One region of the Exiguobacterium sp. s80 genome, then DNA from elsewhere that is predicted to be linked to it. Evidence: riboswitches for the same ligand, from Rfam matches in the RefSeq annotation. Region 1 holds a riboswitch; each other region holds the start of a gene.

Region 1 (5,146 bases):
CGGGAACACCGCTGATTCCGGATTGGATGAAACGTTCGACGACATGGCGGATGACGTCTGTTTCGTGGACTGTGATCACTTCTTGTTTCATCGATTCATAAGCTTTCATCGGAATTCTCCTTTTGTGTGTGTTCTGAATAAATAAGTTGTATGATGCAATTAAATAACAGAAATGATTGTATAATACAACTAATGGACTGTCAAGTTTCCTGACCTCTCATTGACAGGGGCTAAGTCCTTGCGTAATGATGGGAAACATGAAGCACTTAGGAAAAGAGGGGATTAACATGTCTGATCAGGCACTCGAAGTGATTGAACTAGAACTTGCGATTCTGATTCGTCGTTTGACGACAGCGACGGCCGATAACCGAAATTTAGATCGCGCGTCGTATTTGTTACTGCGTCAACTGTCCGAGTCTGGTCCAGTCGGGGTGAAGACATTGGCACGCGAATTGCAACTTGACGTCTCTACCGTCAGCCGGCAAGCGGCAGCACTCGATCAAAAGAAATTGGTCGAAAAAGTACGCGATGAAGCAGATGGCCGTGCTTTCTTCTATCACATCACTTCACTCGGACAGGAAGAACTGACGATTTACCGGACGGCACGCCTCGCGAGCATCGAACGCTTACTGACAGACTGGTCAGGTGACGATGCGGAAGCATTTGGACGCCTGCTCCAACAATTTAACCGTGAACTGCGGGAACGGTGATCCAATCGTCTTAAGACGTCATGAACGAGAAGAATAGGGATAAAAAACGCCGATGATTCCGTATGAAAAACGGGATCATCGGCGTTTCTTGCGCAGAGGGCGGAACCGTCCGGCACTGCGATTGATTTCAGCTCGATTTTTGCAACCTTACGTTCCTTCGATGGCGGCATGAATCCGTTCAATTTGTTCCGGTGTCGTCCGGCAACAACCGCCGATCAGGCGTGCCCCTGCCGCATACCACTCACTGGCAACTTCATCAAAAGCTGTACACACCGATTCACCAGACCATGTTTTCTTGACGGGATCATACTGTTCCCCCGAATTCGGATAGACGATGATCGGCACGTCCGTCAGTCGCTTCAATCCCGTTACGAAATCTGTCGTAATCGACGCCGGAAAGCAATTTGCACCGAGCGCAGCGAGTTGCGGATGGCGGCCGACTGCTGCGACACAATCCGCAATCGTCGTCCCTTCACTGATGTGTTCCGCATCGCGAAGGGAAAAAGCGAGCCAGGCCGAGTGTTCCGGAAATTCTTCTAATATCCGAAACAAGACGGTTGCTTCTTGAAGCGACGGAATCGTTTCGAAGGCCAGTAAATCTGCTCCTGCCGCAATCAACGCCTCGATTCGGGGACGATGAAAGTTCTCAAGGGTCGCATCATCGACACCGTAGTGTCCGATATATTCTGATCCATCGGCCAAATACGCCCCGTACGGACCGACTGATCCGGCAATCAACGATCGTGTCCCTGCTCCGGCGACTTCTTGACGTGCATGTTGCGCCAAGTAGACCGTCTGCTTGATCAGTTCGATCGCTGCATCCGTCCCGATTCCCCGTTGTTTAAACCCTTGCAAACTTGCTTGATAACTCGAGGTGATGGCACAGTCCGCACCGATTCGAAAATAGTCAGCATGGACGCGGTGAATCTGTTCCGGCTCTTCGACCAAGACCCGTGCCGACCAGAGAGGATCGGCGAGATCACTCCCATGCCGCTCCAGTTCTGTCGCAAGTGCTCCATCAAGTAAAATAAACGGTTTTTCGTTAAGTAAGGCTTCAACTGGATTTTTCTGTTTTGACATCTTCCACACTCCGTTTCTGTGATTTTTTCGTCAGGTAATGCACGAGATAACAAAGTCCGATAAAGGGAATTCCAAAATATAAGGCAACACGCTGCGTAGGATCAAAGGCAATCCCGATCAGCGACAATAGGCAAATCAAAAAGGAGACAATCGGGACGACTGGATAAAATGGTGTCCGGTACACCAAGTCTTGCAAATCGTGTCCTTCTCTCAGGTAACGCCGCCGAAAGAAGTATTGCGAAGCACTGATGCTCATCCAGACAACGACGACAGCAAGTCCTGAAATCGAGACGAGTGCGATATAGACGCTTTCTGCTGCGTAGACACTTGATAGCAGTGCAAACAATCCGCCGAGCATACTGAACATGACAGCGCGTGTCGGAACACCGTTTTGACTCAATTTAGCAAAGAACGGTGAAATCATCCGTTGATCAGACAACGACCACAACATCCGTGACGCGGCGTACAACCCGGAGTTCGCTGCGGAAAGGATCGCCGTCAAGATGACGAAGTTCATGATGTCCGCCGCAAATTGAATCCCGATCCGTTCGAAGACGGCAACGAACGGACTCTCGAGCACACCGTTCGCATCCGTCGGTAGTAAAATCGCCAGGACGATGATCGTGCCGACAAAAAACACGACCAGCCGGACAATCGTCGTCCGGATGGCAAGAGGAATCGTCCGCTTCGGATCAACCGCCTCGCCTGCCGCAACACCAATCAGTTCTGTCCCCGAATAGGCAAAGTTGACGGCGAGCATCGTCATCAAAATCGCAAAGGCCCCGTTCGGGAAGAGTTCCCCTTCCGTCAGCGGTCCGAACAACGGAGCTGCTTCTCCTGACGCCAGTGGAATAAAGCCGACGATTGCTGCTGCCCCTAAGACGATGAAGGCGATGATCGTCATGATTTTCACGGCAGAAAACCAAAATTCGACTTCGGCGAACACGCGCACTGTCAGTACATTAATCACTAAAATGATGATGACGAACAATCCGCTGAACAACCAGACCGGCACGTCAGGGAACCAGCGTTGCATCAATAAACCGGCTGCCGTAAACTCGGAACCGAGCGCCACCGTCCAGGTCAGCCAGTAGAGCCAGGCGACCGTATAGCCGGTTCCCGGTCCAATGTACTTTGTCCATAACTATGAAAGGCACCGGTTTCCGGCATATGTACAGCGAGTTCCCCTAAACAAAGCATCACGAGATAGACGACGAGTGCTCCGAGTAAGTAGGATACAATCGTTCCGATCCGCCCTGCTTGCTCCAATGTGTACCCCGTACTCAGGAACAGCCCCGTCCCGATGACGCCACCTAACGACAGCATGACGATATGACGGGATTCCATCTTTCGTCGAAATGTTGTTTTTTGCTCCATCCTCCACCACTCCTCTTTCTCACTCAATAAAAAAAACGCACTCCTGTACAGACAGGGTGCGTCGGTCGACAACATGAAGAGCGCTTATCGATCGGGTACAACACCCGCAGGAATTAGCACAGTATCTTTCGACCTGTTGCTGAGGCTTCAAAGGGCCAGTCCCTCCACCTCTCTGGATAAGAATGTAATTTTTCATAACAGTAGCAGTCCTTTTTTGAATTGTCAACACAATTCAGATAATAGAATTCAAAAAAACGTCTCCTACCGCATTGGCATGAGACGTCTTATTGTTATTTTTTTACGAAGAGATTAGCTGTCTTAAGGGCCACCCGAACCGCTTTACGGTTCAATGTACCTTCTTGATGTTTAACCACCTTCGTCTGCTTGTTGAGTTTATCTTGTAACGTTTTAATCTTTTTGTCTTTATCTTTATCATGTTTTTGAATCGCAGCAATTTTTTTCTCTTCTTCCGGGAAGAATGATTCAAAACGTGCGATTGCTTCTTCCATACTGATTCCTGTAATCGGTTTAACCGCTGGGAGGAGTTCTGTTTTCGCCATTTCACGATCAAACGGCACGTTCTCTGGATAGTTCGTGTCTTGATAGATATGCTCCAAGTCGTTCGTGTTCAAGAAGTCAAGAAAGTTGTCGAAGTTTTTCACTTGAATCCGCGCCGGGCTTTGGAAGTCTGCTGTTTCGACGACGTCCGAAAGCCGTGTGTCTGCCGTGATGTCATTTGCCCAGATGTGAGTCAATTGATGGTAATCTGTTAATTCACGCATCCTTGCATCTTTAGGAATCAAAATACTTGGTGTTCCAGCGAGTGTCGCTGTGATGTTTCCGTGGAGACGTGCACCAAAGCTCAAGTCAGCTTCTTTGAGGAAGTCGAACCACGTTTGAGCGTTTAAGAAGAAACGAACACGGTCATTCATATACACCGGGTGTGACATTCTAGCTGCATAATTCATATCTGAAAGGTCTCCAAACGGATGAGTTCCAGTGTACGTCAACTTCAATTCTTTCATCCATTGTGGGATGAAATAGTGATTTGGATACTCTTCCATTCCACGTGTGATAAAATCAAGGACATTTTTGGGTGAAAAACGTGATGAATTGACACTAACCATCGAATCTTTCGTGATGTTTGTCTCACGAATGTGAAGATTACGACCGAATGCATACATCGATGGGCAACCGATGACTTTATGATCGATGCCTTCACGGAAACCAAGGCGTGTCAGGTATTTCGACGTGATTTCACCACGAAGTCCAATGATGCTTGAACGTTCGAGGACTGCGCTGACGAATGCTTTAACATCCTCGTCGAACGGGAATCCGCCTTTTAAGTCCGGCTCGAATGGTGCGCGTAGACCAACACCGATGACGACGACCGGAATTTTCAATTTTTTAATCAATCGTGTGTATTTTCGAAGGGACGATGCGAACTCTTGACGGAATGCATCTGCAAGTGGAATGACGTAAAGATCAAATTTTTCGTTGATCTCATCTGCACGTTCTTCATCATAGTAGTAATAGTCAGGCGTGATCGTCGTTCCTTCCGTCATCAATGTTCGGAAGATACTGTACTGATAGATCAAATTCCCAACGTTCCCTCCGATTGAATTTTCTCTCATTATATACTCAGCATCAAACTGTTCAAAGGGTGTCATACCTGCACGAATAATAATACGCTTCATGTCAAATTATCCCCTCTCACAAATCCAAAAAAACATTAACAACTTATATTTTAGAGATATCTAAATCATATCCCTTACTTATACTTAAGTCTATTTTAATTAAAGAGATAGAGTATCATTTAAAAGAATATTCTTATCATTTAAATTTTATTTAATATTTTCCCCACTTGTAATCAGAGTCAGTCAAGAAAAATTTACGAACATAACATTTTCTAGCTACATAAATAGCTTCTCTTAAGATAAACGATAGAGTCACCTTGGAGAAGCTATTTGTAATTCTCG
Region 2 (5,146 bases), on a different contig from region 1:
TGGCTCATAGAAGCCGAGAAAATGGGGGAATAAATCATGACAATCAAAAAAATGAACGTAGAAAGCTTTAACTTGGACCATACGAAAGTCAAAGCACCATATATTCGTGTAGCAGGCTATAAAGAAGGTAAAGTCGACCAAGTCGTCAAATATGATATTCGTTTCACACAACCGAACGTCGAGCAAATGCCGATGCGTGCGATGCACACACTCGAACATTTACTTGCTGAAAACATCCGCAACTATTCGGACGACGTCATCGATGTTTCGCCAATGGGCTGCCAGACTGGTTTCTACATGGCGATGATGAACTTTGACTCAGTCGAAAAAATGAGTGAACTCGTCGAGAAGACATTGAACGACGTCTTAGCGGCTGAAGTGATTCCGGCACAAAACGAAACGCAATGTGGGTTTGCGAGCGCACACGACCTTAAAGGAGCGAAGCACTATGCCGAGAAAATGCTTGCCGGTCGCGACGAATGGGACATCGTCTTCGGATGATCGCGAAGTCAGTCCGAGACCTCGTCGGAAATACGCCACTGTACGAGATTACTTCGTTCGATTTGCCTGCTGGTACGCGGATTTTGGCGAAGCTCGAATGGATGAACCCTGGTGGCAGCGTCAAAGACCGCCTCGGTATCCAACTCGTTGATGCCGCAATCGAACAGGGGTACGTGACACCAGGCGGAACGATCATCGAACCGACTGCCGGCAACACCGGCATCGGTTTGGCGCTCGCCGCTAAAAAATATGACTTACAAGTCATTTGTGTCGTCCCAGAAAAGTTCAGTCAAGAGAAACAGACTTTGATGCGGGCACTCGGCGCGACTGTCGTCAACACGCCGACTGAACTCGATATGCAAGGCGCAATCGATAAGGCAAAAGAACTCGGACAAACGATTCCGAACAGTTATGTGCCACTCCAATTCGAAAACGAAGAAAACTCGGTCACTTATCAGCGGACACTTGGTCCGGAGCTTGTGGCGGAACTCGGTCACATCGACTGGTTCGTCGCCGGATGCGGATCAGGTGGAACGTTTGCCGGAACGACGGCTTTCTTAAAAGAACGCTTCGGGACAAAAGGGGCAATCGTCGAACCGGAAGGCTCCGTCCTCAACGGAGGGTCAGCCGGACCGCATAAAACAGAAGGAATCGGGACAGCCAAATGGCCAAGTCTCGTTTCTCGTGATTTAGTTGATGAAATTCATACGATTTCTGATTCGGATGCTTTTACGAAGGTCCATGAACTGGCGGCACGTGAAGGGTTACTCGTCGGCAGTTCGGCAGGAGCGGCACTCGCCGCGGCGCTCGATATCGCCCAGCGCCATCCGGGAAGTACGATTGTCACCGTCTTCGCAGACAGTGCAGAACGGTATTTGAGCCAACAAATCTTTGAAAAGGTGGACGAGACACATGCGTAAAAAAACAGCGTTGATTCACGGAGGAACGGGTGTAGACAAGGCAACGGGTGCCGTTACACCGCCAATCTATCAAACGAGCACATATAAGCAAGAAAAAATCGGTCAATTAAAAGACGGGTATGAGTACTCGCGCACAGCAAACCCGACGCGGACGAGCATCGAACGATTGATTGCTGATCTTGAAGGAGGCGTCCGTGGATTCGCGTTCGGATCAGGAATGGCGGCGATCCATGCTGTCTTCAATCTGCTTCAGTCTGGCGACCACATCGTCATGACGGACGACGTCTACGGCGGAACGTTCCGCTTGATGCAACGTGTCCTACCGAAGTTCAACATCGAAGTGACATTCGTCGATACGACGGATCTCAGCGCGACGGAAGCGGCGATTCAGGACAACACGAAGATGCTCTACGTCGAGACACCGACGAACCCGTTATTAAAAGTGACGGACATCGAAGCGATCGCAGCCATCACGCGTCGTCACGACTTGAAGCTCGTCGTCGACAACACGTTCGCGACACCATACTTGCAACAACCAATCGCGCTTGGGGCAGATATCGTGCTGCATAGTGCAACGAAATACATCGGCGGCCATTCGGACGTCGTCGCAGGGCTTGTCGTCGTCAACGATGATACGCTCGGCGAAGAACTTCACTTTATCCAAAATTCGACGGGTGGAATTCTCGGACCGCAAGACAGCTTCCTGCTTGTCCGTGGTCTGCGGACGCTCGGTATCCGGATGGAAGCGATCGAAGAGACAGCACATGAACTTGTCAGCTTCCTGCAAGCACAAGACGTCGTCTCGAACATCTTCTACCCGGGGCTCGCATCGCATCCCGGTCATGCGATTCAACAAAAACAAGCGACTGGTTTCGGCGGGATGATCAGCTTTGATGTCGGTTCAGCTGCAAATGCAGAGAAACTTGTGGAAGCGTCACACTTCTTCACGCTTGCTGAAAGCTTAGGGGCGGTCGAAAGTTTGATTTCCGTTCCGGCACGGATGACACATGCGTCGATTCCGGCAGAACGTCGGGCAGAACTCGGCATCACGGATGGTCTCGTCCGAATCTCGGTCGGACTTGAAGATGCAGAGGATTTGAAAGAAGATTTAACGCATGCTTTCAGTTTGCTCGAAAAAGTTTCTGAAAAAACTGTTTGACAAGCAAAATAACCCCTGCTAATATTCAAAATATATTAAAAACAACTAAATACCGATAACTCTTATCAAGAGTGGTGGAGGGACTGGCCCGATGAAACCCGGCAACCGCGGAATTTATTTCCGAAGTGGTGCTAATTCCAGCAGACGAACGTCTGCAAGATGAGAGCAAATGGTTTTGTGTACTGAAAGTGCGCGCGTTTGCTCTAAAACGTGCGCACTTTTTTTATGTTTAGGAGGGACAGTAGTGATTCGTTTACAGGATGTAGGAAAGATTTATCGCTCGAAGCGCGGCGAAGTCGAAGCTGTCGCAAACGTCGATCTCACGATTGAGCGCGGCGAAATTTTCGGAATAATTGGTTATTCCGGTGCAGGGAAGTCAACCTTGATTCGCCTGCTGAACATGTTAGAAGCACCGACAAGCGGTTCGATTCAAATTGACGGTGTCGAGATGACGACGTTACGACCGAAAGAATTACGCGGCGTCCGGAAAAATGTCTCGATGGTCTTTCAGCACTTCAACTTGCTTTGGTCACGAACGGTCGAAGAAAACATTATGTTCCCGCTCGAACTCGGCGGATATCCGAAAGCACGCCGGAAAGAACGGGTCGCCGAGCTGATTCAACTCGTTGGACTCGACGGTCGCGAAGGCGCTTATCCGTCACAACTATCCGGTGGACAAAAACAACGCGTCGGGATTGCCCGCGCACTGGCATCAAACCCGGACGTCTTATTATGTGACGAGGCGACAAGCGCCCTTGATCCGAAAACGACGGACTCGATCTTAGAGTTACTCGTCGACATCAATAAAAAACTAAAACTGACGATCGTCTTGATCACACACGAGATGCACGTCATTCAAAAAATCTGTAACCGGGTCGCCGTCATGGAGGCCGGGAAAATCGTCGAACAGGGTCCTGTTTCAGAAGTCTTCCGGCATCCGAAACAAGCGATGACAAAAGAATTCGTCAAACAACTGACGTCGTCTACAGAAAACGAGTTGACGTTCGCGAAACTCCGTGAGCGCTATCCGACAGGGAAAATCGTCCAGCTGACATTCGTCGGTTCGACAGCAGAAAGTCCGATCCTGGCAGAAGTCATGAAAGATTCGACCTTATTATTTAATATCATCGGCGGGAACGTCGGACAGACGCAAGACGGTGCACTCGGAACGTTGTTCATCCAACTGATTGGTGCGGCACATGAAACACAAGCGGTCATCGCGAAACTTCAAGCGAGTGACGTGGAAGTGGAGGTGGATCACCGATGACGACATTCTTTAACGACCTCGATTGGGAAATGGTCTGGACGGCGACCGGCAGTACCGTCTATATGACAGTTGTTGCCGGAATCGCGACATTTGTTCTCGGACTGGTCATCGGTCTGTTGTTATACGCGACGAATGAAGACTTATTGTTTAAGAACCGGGCACTGTATTCCGTGCTCAGCTTTTTAGTCAACATCTTCCGTTCGATTCCGTTTATTATATTGTTGATTTTATTGATTCCAGTGACGCTCATCATCGTCGGATCGTTCTTAGGACCAACAGCGGCACTTCCGGCACTGATTCTTGGGGCGGCACCGTTTTACGGGCGGATGGTCGAACTGGCACTGCGTGAAGTCGACAAAGGTGTCATCGAAGCAGCGGAATCGATGGGGGCAACGAAGTTCCAAATCATTTATAAAGTGTTGATTCCGGAAGCACTACCAGCAATCGTCTCCGGTATCACCGTCACGCTCGTCGCGCTCGTCGGTTACACGGCAATGGCCGGAGTAGTCGGAGGAGGAGGACTCGGGGACATGGCATATATCGAAGGTTTCCAGCGTTCTCAAAACGATGTCATCGCCATCGCGACATTGTTGATTCTCGTCATCGTCTTCATCATTCAAATTATTGGTGACCTGCTCGTAAAAGCAATCGATAAACGATAATACTATTTTTAGTTAACTTGGGAGGAATTATTCATGAAACTTTGGAAAAAATTCGTCGGTACAGCAGCAGTATCCGTCTTAGCAGTCAGTCTTGCAGCATGTGGGGAAGAGTCGTCAGGAGACGACGCGAAGACACTTGTCATCGGTGCTTCAAACGTTCCCCATGCTGAAATCCTAGAGCACGTTCAAAAAGAGTATGAAGCAAAAGGCTACAAACTCGAAATCAAAAAGTTCCAAGATTATGTGTTGCCGAACAAGGCACTCGCTGAAAAAGAAATCGATGCGAACTATTTCCAACACGTTCCGTACCTTGAGCAACAGGAAAAAGAGAACAAATCTTATAAATTTGAAAATGCAGGCGGCGTCCACGTTGAACCGCTCGGCGTTTACTCAAAAAAATATAAGTCGCTCGACGAGTTACCGAAAGGTGCAACGATCTTGACGAGCTCAAACGTCGCGGAGCGTGGACGTGTCTTGACGTTCCTCCAAAACGAAGGCTTAATTAAGTTGAAAGACGGTAAGACGACAGATGCTCAGCTTAGCGATATCGCGGAAAACCCGAAGAACATTGAGTTCAAAACGAATATCGAAGCGTCACTCTTGCCGCAAGCGTACAAAAACAATGAAGGCGATGCTG
Region 3 (5,146 bases), on a different contig from region 1:
TATTTGCACTTGAAACAAAGACGTTACGTCCGGAAAGTGCCTACATGATTGGCTTACTCTCGCATATCGATGCATTACTGTCAGTCGATATTGATGAAATCATTGATCAATTACCAATCGAGTCGACGTTGAAAATCGTGTTACAAGGAAAAGATCATCCGTTTCGTGATTGTTTATTGCTCGCGATTAGTGCCGACCGTGGTGAATTTGAACAGTTTGAAAAACTAACCCATCGTTTTGGTATTTCAAAACAGCGTGCCTATGCACTATTAAAAGAGAGTCAAGATTGGTTGACTAAAAAAGAACTTCATTTGCAACCGGATGAAGAAGATTCAATCGTCTGATGGACGTTAAAAGGCACCAGCTCACTGAACATACAGTGTCTGGTGCCTTTTAATTATCTTAATTTAATTAAACACGTGGCCCTGCTGATTTGATTTCAGTAGTTGCACTGTCGAACCGTGTGAAATTTTGTTTGAATTTAGTCGCCAAAGCCCGTGCTTGTTGTTCATACGCATCAGCATCCGACCAAACTTTGACAGGGTTGAGCAAGTCGCTTGGGACACCAGGGACTTCGAGCGGCATGTGTAGCCCGAAAATCGGATGCTCTTCCGTCGGGATATCAGCGAGTGTGCCGTTGACAGCTGCATTGACCATCGTCCGTGTATATGCAAGCTTCATCCGACTTCCCGTCCCATATGCGCCACCCGTCCAGCCTGTATTGACGAGGTAAACCGTGACACCGTGCCGGTCGATGAGCTCACCGAGCATCGTTGCATATTTTTCAGGAATGAGCGGTAAGAAGGGTGAACCGAAGCATGTCGAGAATGTCGCTTCCGGTTCTGTTACGCCACGCTCTGTCCCGGCTAACTTCGATGTATACCCGGATAAGAAGTGATACATCGCTTGCTCCTTCGTCAACTTACTGATTGGCGGCAGGACGCCGTAAGCATCAGCTGTTAAAAAGACAATCGTTTTCGGATGTCCGGCGCGTGATGGTACTGCAATATTATCAATCGCTGTAATCGGATAAGCGGCCCGTGTGTTTTCCGTTTTTGACGTATCATCATAGTCAGGAATTCGTGCATCATCGAGGACGACGTTTTCAAGGACAGTGCCAAACCGAATCGCATCAAAGATTTGTGGTTCTTTTTCGCGCGATAGGTTGACCGTTTTTGCGTAACAGCCACCTTCGATATTGAAGACGCCGTCGTTGGACCACCCGTGCTCATCGTCACCAATCAATTGACGACTGTCGTCAGCAGACAGTGTGGTCTTACCAGTACCGGATAATCCGAAGAATAAGGCGACGTCACCCTCATGACCGACGTTAGCCGAGCAATGCATCGATAAGACGTCTCGTTGAGGTAAAAGGTAGTTCATGACAGAGAAAATCGATTTTTTGATTTCGCCCGCATATTCTGTTCCACCGATTAAGACAATCCGATGTTCGAATGACATGGCGATGAACGTTTCGGAATTCGTTCCATCGACTTTCGGATCTGCTTTGAAGTGAGGCGCATAAATAACCGTGAAAGGCTCAAAAGCAGCTTCTGTCGGATATTCACGCAAAAATAGTTGTTTTGCAAACAAATTATGCCAAGCATATTGTGTCACGATCCGAACCGGAAGGGTAAAATGAGTGTCTGCACCAGCAGCAGCTTCTGTGTAGTAGAGCTGATCTGCTTCATTCATGTAGCGAAGAACTTTTTGTAAAAGTTGCTCGAAGTTGTCTGCTTCCATCGGTTGATTGACATGGCCCCAATCGATATGTGACTCGCATGACTGATCGCGAACAATGAACTTGTCTTTAGGTGAACGACCTGTAAATTTCCCCGTTTCTACAGACAGAGCGCCATTTTCAGCAAGAACCCCTTCTTCGTTACGAATTGCATGTTCGACTAGCTCAGCAACAGATAGTTGTTTGAACACATGCTCCTTCTTGAGTAGCTCTTCGATATTCAGGACCGTCATCGGCATCCTGACCCCACCTTTCCCCTACGTTGGTTTAGCTCTGGCATTTAGTATGACACATTTATTATATATGACATACTAAAGGATGAGCAATCCTTTTTTAGCGCTGATTTCTATTTATTTGGAAACGCTTTCAGCATTAACAGTTTAACATCTCTTCGGGAAAGTTTCGACTAGAAATTAAAACGTAGCTTGACAGAGTGGTCACAACTTTATATCATGTAATTCGTAACGGATACTCTTATTCTGAGCAGGTGGAGGGAACAAGGCCCGAAGAAACCCGGCAACCGTCCTACATTAAGAATTCTATTAATGAAGGAAAAGGTGCTCTCCTGAAGCGAAGTAAACACTTCGAACGATAAGAGGGTAAAGGAAGAACGCACAACCTTTCCCTGACCATTTTTTGGACATGGAGAGGTTTTTTTCATTTTACCGTCCCACTCAACTAGGGGAAATGAGTACACCGTCAAATTCTTTTTTGGGAGGGTCAAACATGACAAACCTTAATCGCCGACTATTTACGTCGGAGTCAGTTACTGAAGGTCACCCGGATAAAATCTGTGACCAAATCTCGGATTCTATCTTAGATGCAATCCTCGCAGCCGATCCGAATGCTCGTGTCGCTGCTGAAACATCTGTCACGACAGGACTTGTCCTCGTCGCAGGTGAAATCACGACATCGACTTATGTCGATATCCCGAAAGTCGTTCGCGAAACAATTCGTGAGATTGGCTATACACGCGCTAAATATGGTTTCGATGCAGACACTTGTGCTGTATTGACTTCAATCGATGAGCAATCAGCAGATATCGCTCTCGGTGTTGACCAAGCGCTTGAAGCACGCGAAGGTAACATGTCAGATGAAGAAATCGATGCAATCGGTGCAGGGGACCAAGGTCTCATGTTCGGTTATGCAACGAAAGAAACGCCTGAATTGATGCCACTTCCGATCTCACTTTCACACAAACTTGCTCGTCGTCTCGCAGAAGTCCGTAAAACTGGACAACTTGACTACCTCCGTCCGGATGGTAAGACGCAAGTAACTGTAGAATACAATGAGAACAACGAACCGGTTCGTGTCGATACAATCGTCATCTCAACACAACATGCAGAAGAAGTGACGCTTGAGCAAATCCAAGCAGACCTGAAAGAGCATGTCATCGCACCTGTGATTCCATCAGAATACATCGATGCGGAAACAAAGTTCTTCATTAACCCGACAGGTCGCTTCGTCATCGGTGGACCACAAGGTGATGCAGGATTAACTGGACGTAAAATCATCGTTGATACGTATGGTGGCTATGCACGTCATGGCGGCGGCGCATTCTCTGGTAAAGATCCAACAAAAGTTGACCGTTCTGCAGCATATGCAGCACGTTACGTCGCGAAAAACCTCGTAGCTTCTGGTCTTGCAGATAAAGCAGAAGTTCAACTTGCGTATGCGATTGGTGTCGCGCACCCAGTATCGATTGCAGTTGATACGTTTGGAACAGGTAAACTTCCAGAAGCACAACTCGTCGAACTCGTTGCCGAAAATTTCGATCTTCGCCCAGCAGGGATCATCAAGATGCTTGATCTTCGCCGTCCGATTTATCGTCAGACAGCAGCTTATGGTCATTTCGGTCGTACAGATATCGAATTACCATGGGAGCAAACTGATAAAGCAGCAATTCTTGAAGAACAAGCGAAACGATTCGCTTAATTTTCAGTTCAGAAGCAGACTCGCACGAGTTTGTTTCTGAACTTTTTTTGTTTGTCTCGAATTTTGGAGGGAAACGAATGATTTTTCTAGAACAGGGTAAAAGAACATGTACCGGTAAACGGAAAAAAGGGGGAGTCCGATATGGAGATACGCGAAGCAATTCCTACTGATGCGGCACGCATTCATGATATTGCCATCACCTCTTGGATGGATACGTATGAAGAGATTTACTCGGAAAGCTCGAAAGCCCATTTCGTACAAGAGGCGTATCCGCAAGAAGAAGTCGTTCGAGCAATTCGGACGGCGGAGGAAGCGCGGGGAGAATATTTCAATGTCGCCATTATCGAGGAAGAAATCGTCGGTTTCATCCATGCAATCGATGTTGACGGCACGTGGGAAATCGTTCGCTTGTACGTACTACCGAAATATCAACAAAATGGGATTGGGCGAAAGTTGATTCGTGAACTTGAACACCAAGGTGCTTCCCCAATTGAAGTCTACGTTGAATCAAGAAATTATAAAGCGCGCCAGTTTCTAGTCTCTTTCGGTTTTAAAGAAGAAAGTGAAACGACTGAAGAAATTTTCGGTCAAGTGGAACCTGTGACACGCTTAAAGCGTATATATGAATGAAAATCCAACTTAAGATGGTTTTGACATCAAGATGTAAACGTTATAATACAGAGATACTTGTATGAAGAGGTGAGTTTGTGGAAGATCAAGCAACAGGAATTATCGTACTTGTCTATCCCCTTCAACTGCGAGCGACGCCGAGCGATGCGTTAATTCGAGTCCTTGAAAAGGATTATGAAGTGTTACGTGTAGATGCTCCGCGCCGGATATCGCTTGAGGAACATCAACAACTGCTGAAGGATGCTTTACGAGAAGCCGGAAAACGAAAGTTACCGATTCACATCATAGCCTGCAGCATGGGCGCACTCGTCGTCAACCGGCTACTGCAGGAATATGAATTGCCGATTGCGAGTTTGTCGTATATTTCGCCGTTATTTGATTGGCATAATTCAAAACAACTCGGTGGCGTCAAACAAGTATTTGCAAGTGCATTCGATCGTTTTCGACCGGATGCGCCACTCGGGATGTTGCCGTTTGGTCAAAATAGTGAAGATACGGCACGTCTCGGAGAGTTGACATATGCACAGTACCGGGAGATTGAAGAAGAAATCGTCCTACATGATGAAGAGCGGAAGAAATTACCACGAGTCAACCTCGCTTGTTTTTATGCACCGGACGATCAATTCGCGGACGTAAAATATACGTTAGAGATTTGCCGGAAAATGGGTGGCGATCAAATCTATCTTCAACGGCTCCATGGATTTCCGCATTTCAGCTTTGAACGTCTCAATACGCGGTTCGCTGAAAAATTATTGCTTTTTTTGAAGATGGTTGAGGAATGACAAAAAAGACGCTGTCGTGCTGACAGCGTCTTTTACTATTAATCGAGTGTTTGCTTTT
Region 4 (5,146 bases), on a different contig from region 1:
AGTTCCGAAATGACATTATTGTCAATCGTATGGACGTGAAGGGAACACCCGGCAGTCGTTCGGTTGAAGACCTCGACGTGGAGCAATGTTTCGGCAGAGGGACGACCTGTCTGTTCGCCGATCAGTTGACCGGACGCGTCGACATGGACGAAGTCGTCCGGTGTATCCTGCCGTTTGTCCTTCCCGCTTGCCGTCACGAGAAATTCAGTCGGTTGATCGGCTGTCCGGATGGCGAGATTGCCGCTTGTGCCGGGGAACCAGTCGCGTGCTGCAAGTTCCTGTTTGACGGCACGTAATTCTTCATATCGTTTTAAGAAGGTCATGTGTACACCACCTTTGTCTGCAGATGATTCAATATGTCATGAAAGTTTCCAAACGGCGTATACGGGATGCCGTGTTGTTCACATAGCGTGATCAGATAATCCCGTGCATAAACGTGGTCCGCCTGCTTAGCTAGTTCAAAATCTGTTACGGAGTCGCCGATCGCGATGATCGTGTCACCGTTCTGCTTCAACTTCCGGGCGATCGAGGTTTTGCAACAGCCGCATTGATTTGTACAGGCTGAGTCGCAGGCATGCGGCCATTCGATTCGAACCGTCTCCTGGCTGAAGTCACTACCGTTGCAATAAATCGCTTCGTCCGTCAGTACATCCGCAAGAATCGGCTGGACAAAAAAGTCGATCCCGCCGCTGACGATGGAAAAATCAATCTCGTTTGATTTGGCAAAAGCGAGTAAGGTGTCGAAGCCGGGACGAATGACTGCCTGTGTCATCAAGAAATCAATGTAGTCCTGTTTTTGACTGGACGGAAGCAGCTGAAACATCTGTCCGACGCCGGATTGAATCGAGAGCGACCGGTCGAGCACACCTTGTTTTAACGGTTTAAATTTTTCCGGCGGAGCGAACTCCTGCATCAAGGCGATGATATTATCGTGCTCCGTTACTGTTCCGTCAAAGTCACATAAAATCCGGATCGTCATTTCGTGATCCCCCAAGCATCGAGAGCGACACGTAATTCCTCGTGCCGGTGGGCGGCACTTGTCAGTGATTCGCCGGCCAGTGCTGCGCCCAGTGCCTGGCGGAAAGCGATGACTCCGGCCGCAGCACCTTGCGGATGACCGTGGACACCGCCTCCGGCATTGATGACGGAATCGACGCCGAAATCACGAACAAGCTGGGCGACGAGACCCGGGTGGATTCCGGCGGACGGGACCGGGAGAATTGTTTTGGTCTCACCGATTCGGGTCGCTTCGACGGCAATCCCGCGGGCCAAGTCTTTGGCGAGGGCGACATTCCCGTACGGCGACGGGAACAGTGTCAAGTCGGCACCGGCAATCCGCGGCAACGTTCCGAGCAGGACCGGGGCGGCAATCCCGTACTCGGGACTGGCGATCAAGGCACCGCTCAACGCCGGATGATTAAAGATCGGGACCGGGATTTCCGGATCGGCTGCCAGTTCCCGCAAGACATCAAGCCCGTATGTAAACGTGTTGAGCAGGAGGGCTGTCGCTCCGGCTTCGACCAGTCGTTTCGCCTGCTCTTTCAAGCGGAAGACCGGACCACTCAATGTAATCGCATAAAGGGCCCGTTTACCGGTCCGTTCATAGTGTGCATCGAGGACTTCCCGTCCAATCCGCGCCCGGTCGAGTGCCGGTGTCAGCGGATTGTCGTATAAGATTTCGTCATCCTTGACGAGATCAATCCCGCCGGCGAGCTGGGCTTCCAGTTGTTCCCGTAAAAAAACGAGATCCCGTCCGATGACGCCTTTGAAGATGCTCATCAACAGGGGGCGATCATGGACTTGGATCAATTGGCGGACGCCCTCGATGCCGAATTTAGCACCGGGGAAATCCGGTGTGAATGAAGCGGGAAGCTGAAGATCCGTCAGTTTGATTTGACCGTCGAGTGACAGCTTGCCGAAGACGGTCGTCAAAATCGCCGAAAAGTCTCGTGAGACGTTGTGTTCCGGATAACGGATCGTGACATACCCTTTTCCGTCGTGTTCTTCCGTATGGACGACTTGTCCTTTAAAGGATTCAAGCTGTTGTTGTTCCAAGTGATTCAAATCGGTCCATGAGCCGACCGTCAGACCGAGGGCGATTTGCTCTGCCCGTTTTGGTAACTGATCGGTCACGCCGAGTTGGTAAGTTGCGGTAATGTACGCCATGATCGTCGTCTCTCCCTTGTTAAAAAATACAAAAATGGTCCCTCGTCAATGACAAGAGACCATGAAAAATTGCGCGTGGACTCTTATCTGTCAGCGTGTTAGCTGCAAGAATTAGCACCGTGCCAACTGGTCGGTTGCTGCGACATCATAGGGCTCGTCCCTCCGTCTGCTCTTGATAAGAATTGGATGAAATTGTGAAATCTAATTGCAATTTTTACATGAGATGGACGTGATGTCAAATAATTTTTTGAAAATTTATTTTTTTTGAAATCCGCTTCTATAGATGGCGGTCTTTTAAATGGTTTTTCACTAAAAATTGGAATTGACAGATGATTTAAGACGGGCGTAATATTCGAATCAACATCGAACACAACAACCACATATGACTCTTATCGTGAGTTGGCAGAGGGAATTGGCCCGAAGACGCCGCAGCAACCGACCATCCGGCACGGTGCTACATCCAACAGACATTCGTCTGAGAGATAAGAGGACGGATGATACCCCGCGCCTCTTTTCTATGACGAAAAGCGGCGTTTTTTTGTGTAGAAATGAAGGGGGAAGCAAGATGGCATATCAAGCATTTACAGAACAAGACGCCATTAAACGTGTCCGGGAACTCGGACTCATCGGACAGGAAGAAGCGACGGCAGAAGAAATCGGCGACGGCAACTTGAACTTAGTCTTTCGGATTCAGGCAGGGAAAGAACGTTTGATCTTGAAGCAGGCATTACCTTATGCAAAAGTCGTCGGGGAAAGCTGGCCCTTGTCACTCGAGCGGGCCTGGATCGAACAGTTGGCACTGAAGGAATTCGCAAAATACGCGACGCCATTCGTTCCACGGGTCTTTCATGCCAGTCATGAAGAAGCGTATACGGTGATGGAGGACTTGTCGCACCTGCAAATCGTTCGGACGGGATTGCTCGCCGGCGAAACGTATCCGCTCCTTGCAGAACATGTCGGTTCTTACTTGGCGCGGACGTTATTTTTCACGTCAGATTTTGCGCTCGGTCCAGTCGGAAAAAAGCAGGTCGCACGTGACTATTACAACCCGGATTTATGCGACATCACGGAAAAGTTAATCTTTACGGATCCGTTTTACGACGCGGAAACAAACAACATCGAGAGCGGCTTGGAAACAGACGTACAGCAGCTCTGGCAGGACGAAAAACTGAAGCGGGAAGTGGCGAAGCTCGAAACGTTGTTCATCACGAAAGGGGAAGCTTTATTACACGGGGATTTACATACAGGAAGCATTTTTGCTTCGGCGGGCGAAACGAAAATCATCGATCCGGAGTTCGCTTTTTACGGACCGTTCGGGTTTGATGTCGGTCAGTTCATTGCCCACCTCTGCTTTGCGGCGTATCCGAACTATGCTGAGTTGCGGGAGACGCGGGTGAAGGATATCGATACGTTCTGGCTGACGTTTGCTTCGACGTTCACGGCACTTTGGGAACGGGAAGCCGTCGAACCTTTCCGGACGGTACCCGGGCTTGTCGATGATGTCCTCAGTACAATTCTCCAAGACGCGCTCGGTTTCGCCGGTTGTGAACTGATCCGGCGGACGATTGGTTTGGCACCGGTCGCTGATTTGGAACAAATTCCGGATGCTACGACGCGCCTTGAACGGAAACGTCATGCGTTACGCCTCGGGACGGCATTGATTAAACGGCGCGGCGAATGTAAGACGTTTACCGATCTCCGGAATTTTGACGTGACGGAGGAATTGAGCCGATGAGCGAGTTTATCCGTAGTGTCATCTATGAGCGGGCGTGCTTAAAGATCCTTGATCAGACCCGTCTCCCGCAAGAAGAACGGTACGAAGTCATTCATGATTTGGCGCAAGCGGTTGAGGCGATTAAACAACTTCGTGTCCGGGGGGCGCCGGCAATCAGTCTGTTCGGTGGATTCGTCCTCGTGCAGGAAGCGTTCCGGACGACGGGATCGCTTGACGAGGTCAAACAAAAACTGTTGACGGTATCGGCGGAGTTACTGGCGACCCGGCCGACCGCCGTCAATTTGCGGAACGTACTCGATGCGCTCAATCAGCTTATCCTTTCGAGCACAACGCTCGAGGAACTGCCGAAACGTCTGGAACAAAAAGCACTTGCCCTTTATGAAGCCGATGCCAAGACGTCACGGCAAATCGGTGTGCATGCGTTGGAGCTGTTTCAAGCGGGAGACCGGGTGTTGACGATTTGTAATGCCGGATCGATTGCGACAGCGGCGTACGGGACGGCACTGGCCCCGTTTTATCTCTCGAAAGAACAAGGCATTCCGTTATCCGTCTATGCGTCGGAAACCCGGCCTTTGTTGCAGGGGGCACGTTTGACGACATGGGAGCTGCAACGGGCAGGGATTGACGTCACCTTGATCACGGACAATATGGTCGCGCATACGATCAAGGAAAAGCAGATCACCGCCATCATCGTCGGCGCGGACCGGATCACCCGTAACGGGGATACGGCCAATAAAATCGGGACGTTCCAGCTGGCGTTACTCGCACGTGCCTTCGGGATTCCGTTTTATGTCGCGGCACCGCTGTCGACGTTTGATGTGACGAGTTTATCAGGTGACGAGATTGAAATTGAAGAACGCGATGCTAGTGAAGTGACACAACTGGCGGGGAAAGTAACGGCACCAGCCGGAACAAAGGTCTTTAATCCGGCATTTGACGTGACACCGCACGAGCTCATCACGGCGATCATCACGGAACTCGGCGTCATTGAACGGCCGAGCGTGGAAACGATCGAACAGGCGATTGGACAACAGGTCATCTAAACAGACAGGAGAGATCGAGATGAAAAAATTAGCATTCTTACTCGCACCGGCGGTCTTGCTGGCTGCTTGCGCCAATAGTGAAGCGACACCGACGAAAAAAATCAGCGGTGTGCCGGAAAGTGTCCAAGGCGACATCAAGATTGCCGTCATCCGCAATCTGGCGTCCGATGATCATACGAAACAATTTTTAGACGGTGCCCGT

What was found. Region 1 has a riboswitch for S-adenosylmethionine ahead of KNP94_RS06910 (amino acid permease). Riboswitches for the same ligand answer to the same signal wherever they lie in the genome.
Region 2: another riboswitch for S-adenosylmethionine. It lies ahead of KNP94_RS08515 (methionine ABC transporter ATP-binding protein); the one in region 1 lies ahead of KNP94_RS06910 (amino acid permease).
Region 3: another riboswitch for S-adenosylmethionine. It lies ahead of metK (methionine adenosyltransferase); the one in region 1 lies ahead of KNP94_RS06910 (amino acid permease).
Region 4: another riboswitch for S-adenosylmethionine. It lies ahead of KNP94_RS11210 (2,3-diketo-5-methylthiopentyl-1-phosphate enolase); the one in region 1 lies ahead of KNP94_RS06910 (amino acid permease).

What each region holds. Positions count from the first base shown of each region.
Region 1 is NZ_JACSMP010000002.1:72,145-77,290, reverse strand. It holds gene KNP94_RS06925 (CBS domain-containing protein) at 1-109, opposite strand, end outside; gene KNP94_RS06920 (MarR family winged helix-turn-helix transcriptional regulator) at 288-710, shown strand; gene mmuM (homocysteine S-methyltransferase) at 858-1,790, opposite strand; partial or broken gene KNP94_RS06910 (amino acid permease) at 1,765-3,167, opposite strand; SAM riboswitch class I at 3,249-3,350, opposite strand; gene KNP94_RS06905 (polysaccharide pyruvyl transferase family protein) at 3,458-4,864, opposite strand.
Region 2 is NZ_JACSMP010000003.1:123,212-128,357, reverse strand. It holds gene KNP94_RS08535 (class I SAM-dependent methyltransferase) at 1-33, shown strand, start outside; gene KNP94_RS08530 (S-ribosylhomocysteine lyase) at 37-501, shown strand; gene KNP94_RS08525 (PLP-dependent cysteine synthase family protein) at 498-1,421, shown strand; gene KNP94_RS08520 (bifunctional cystathionine gamma-lyase/homocysteine desulfhydrase) at 1,414-2,580, shown strand; SAM riboswitch class I at 2,640-2,746, shown strand; gene KNP94_RS08515 (methionine ABC transporter ATP-binding protein) at 2,825-3,847, shown strand; gene KNP94_RS08510 (methionine ABC transporter permease) at 3,844-4,509, shown strand; gene KNP94_RS08505 (MetQ/NlpA family ABC transporter substrate-binding protein) at 4,543-5,146, shown strand, end outside.
Region 3 is NZ_JACSMP010000003.1:63,495-68,640, reverse strand. It holds gene KNP94_RS08230 (EAL and HDOD domain-containing protein) at 1-344, shown strand, start outside; gene pckA (phosphoenolpyruvate carboxykinase (ATP)) at 412-1,980, opposite strand; SAM riboswitch class I at 2,213-2,339, shown strand; gene metK (methionine adenosyltransferase) at 2,468-3,676, shown strand; gene KNP94_RS08215 (GNAT family N-acetyltransferase) at 3,818-4,306, shown strand; gene KNP94_RS08210 (alpha/beta fold hydrolase) at 4,384-5,088, shown strand; gene mnmM (tRNA 5-(aminomethyl)-2-thiouridylate-methyltransferase MnmM) at 5,127-5,146, opposite strand, start outside.
Region 4 is NZ_JACSMP010000006.1:14,688-19,833, reverse strand. It holds gene KNP94_RS11220 (methylthioribulose 1-phosphate dehydratase) at 1-323, opposite strand, end outside; gene KNP94_RS11215 (2-hydroxy-3-keto-5-methylthiopentenyl-1-phosphate phosphatase) at 320-979, opposite strand; gene KNP94_RS11210 (2,3-diketo-5-methylthiopentyl-1-phosphate enolase) at 976-2,166, opposite strand; SAM riboswitch class I at 2,247-2,348, opposite strand; SAM riboswitch class I at 2,553-2,655, shown strand; gene mtnK (S-methyl-5-thioribose kinase) at 2,732-3,901, shown strand; gene mtnA (S-methyl-5-thioribose-1-phosphate isomerase) at 3,898-4,944, shown strand; gene KNP94_RS11195 (sugar ABC transporter substrate-binding protein) at 4,964-5,146, shown strand, end outside.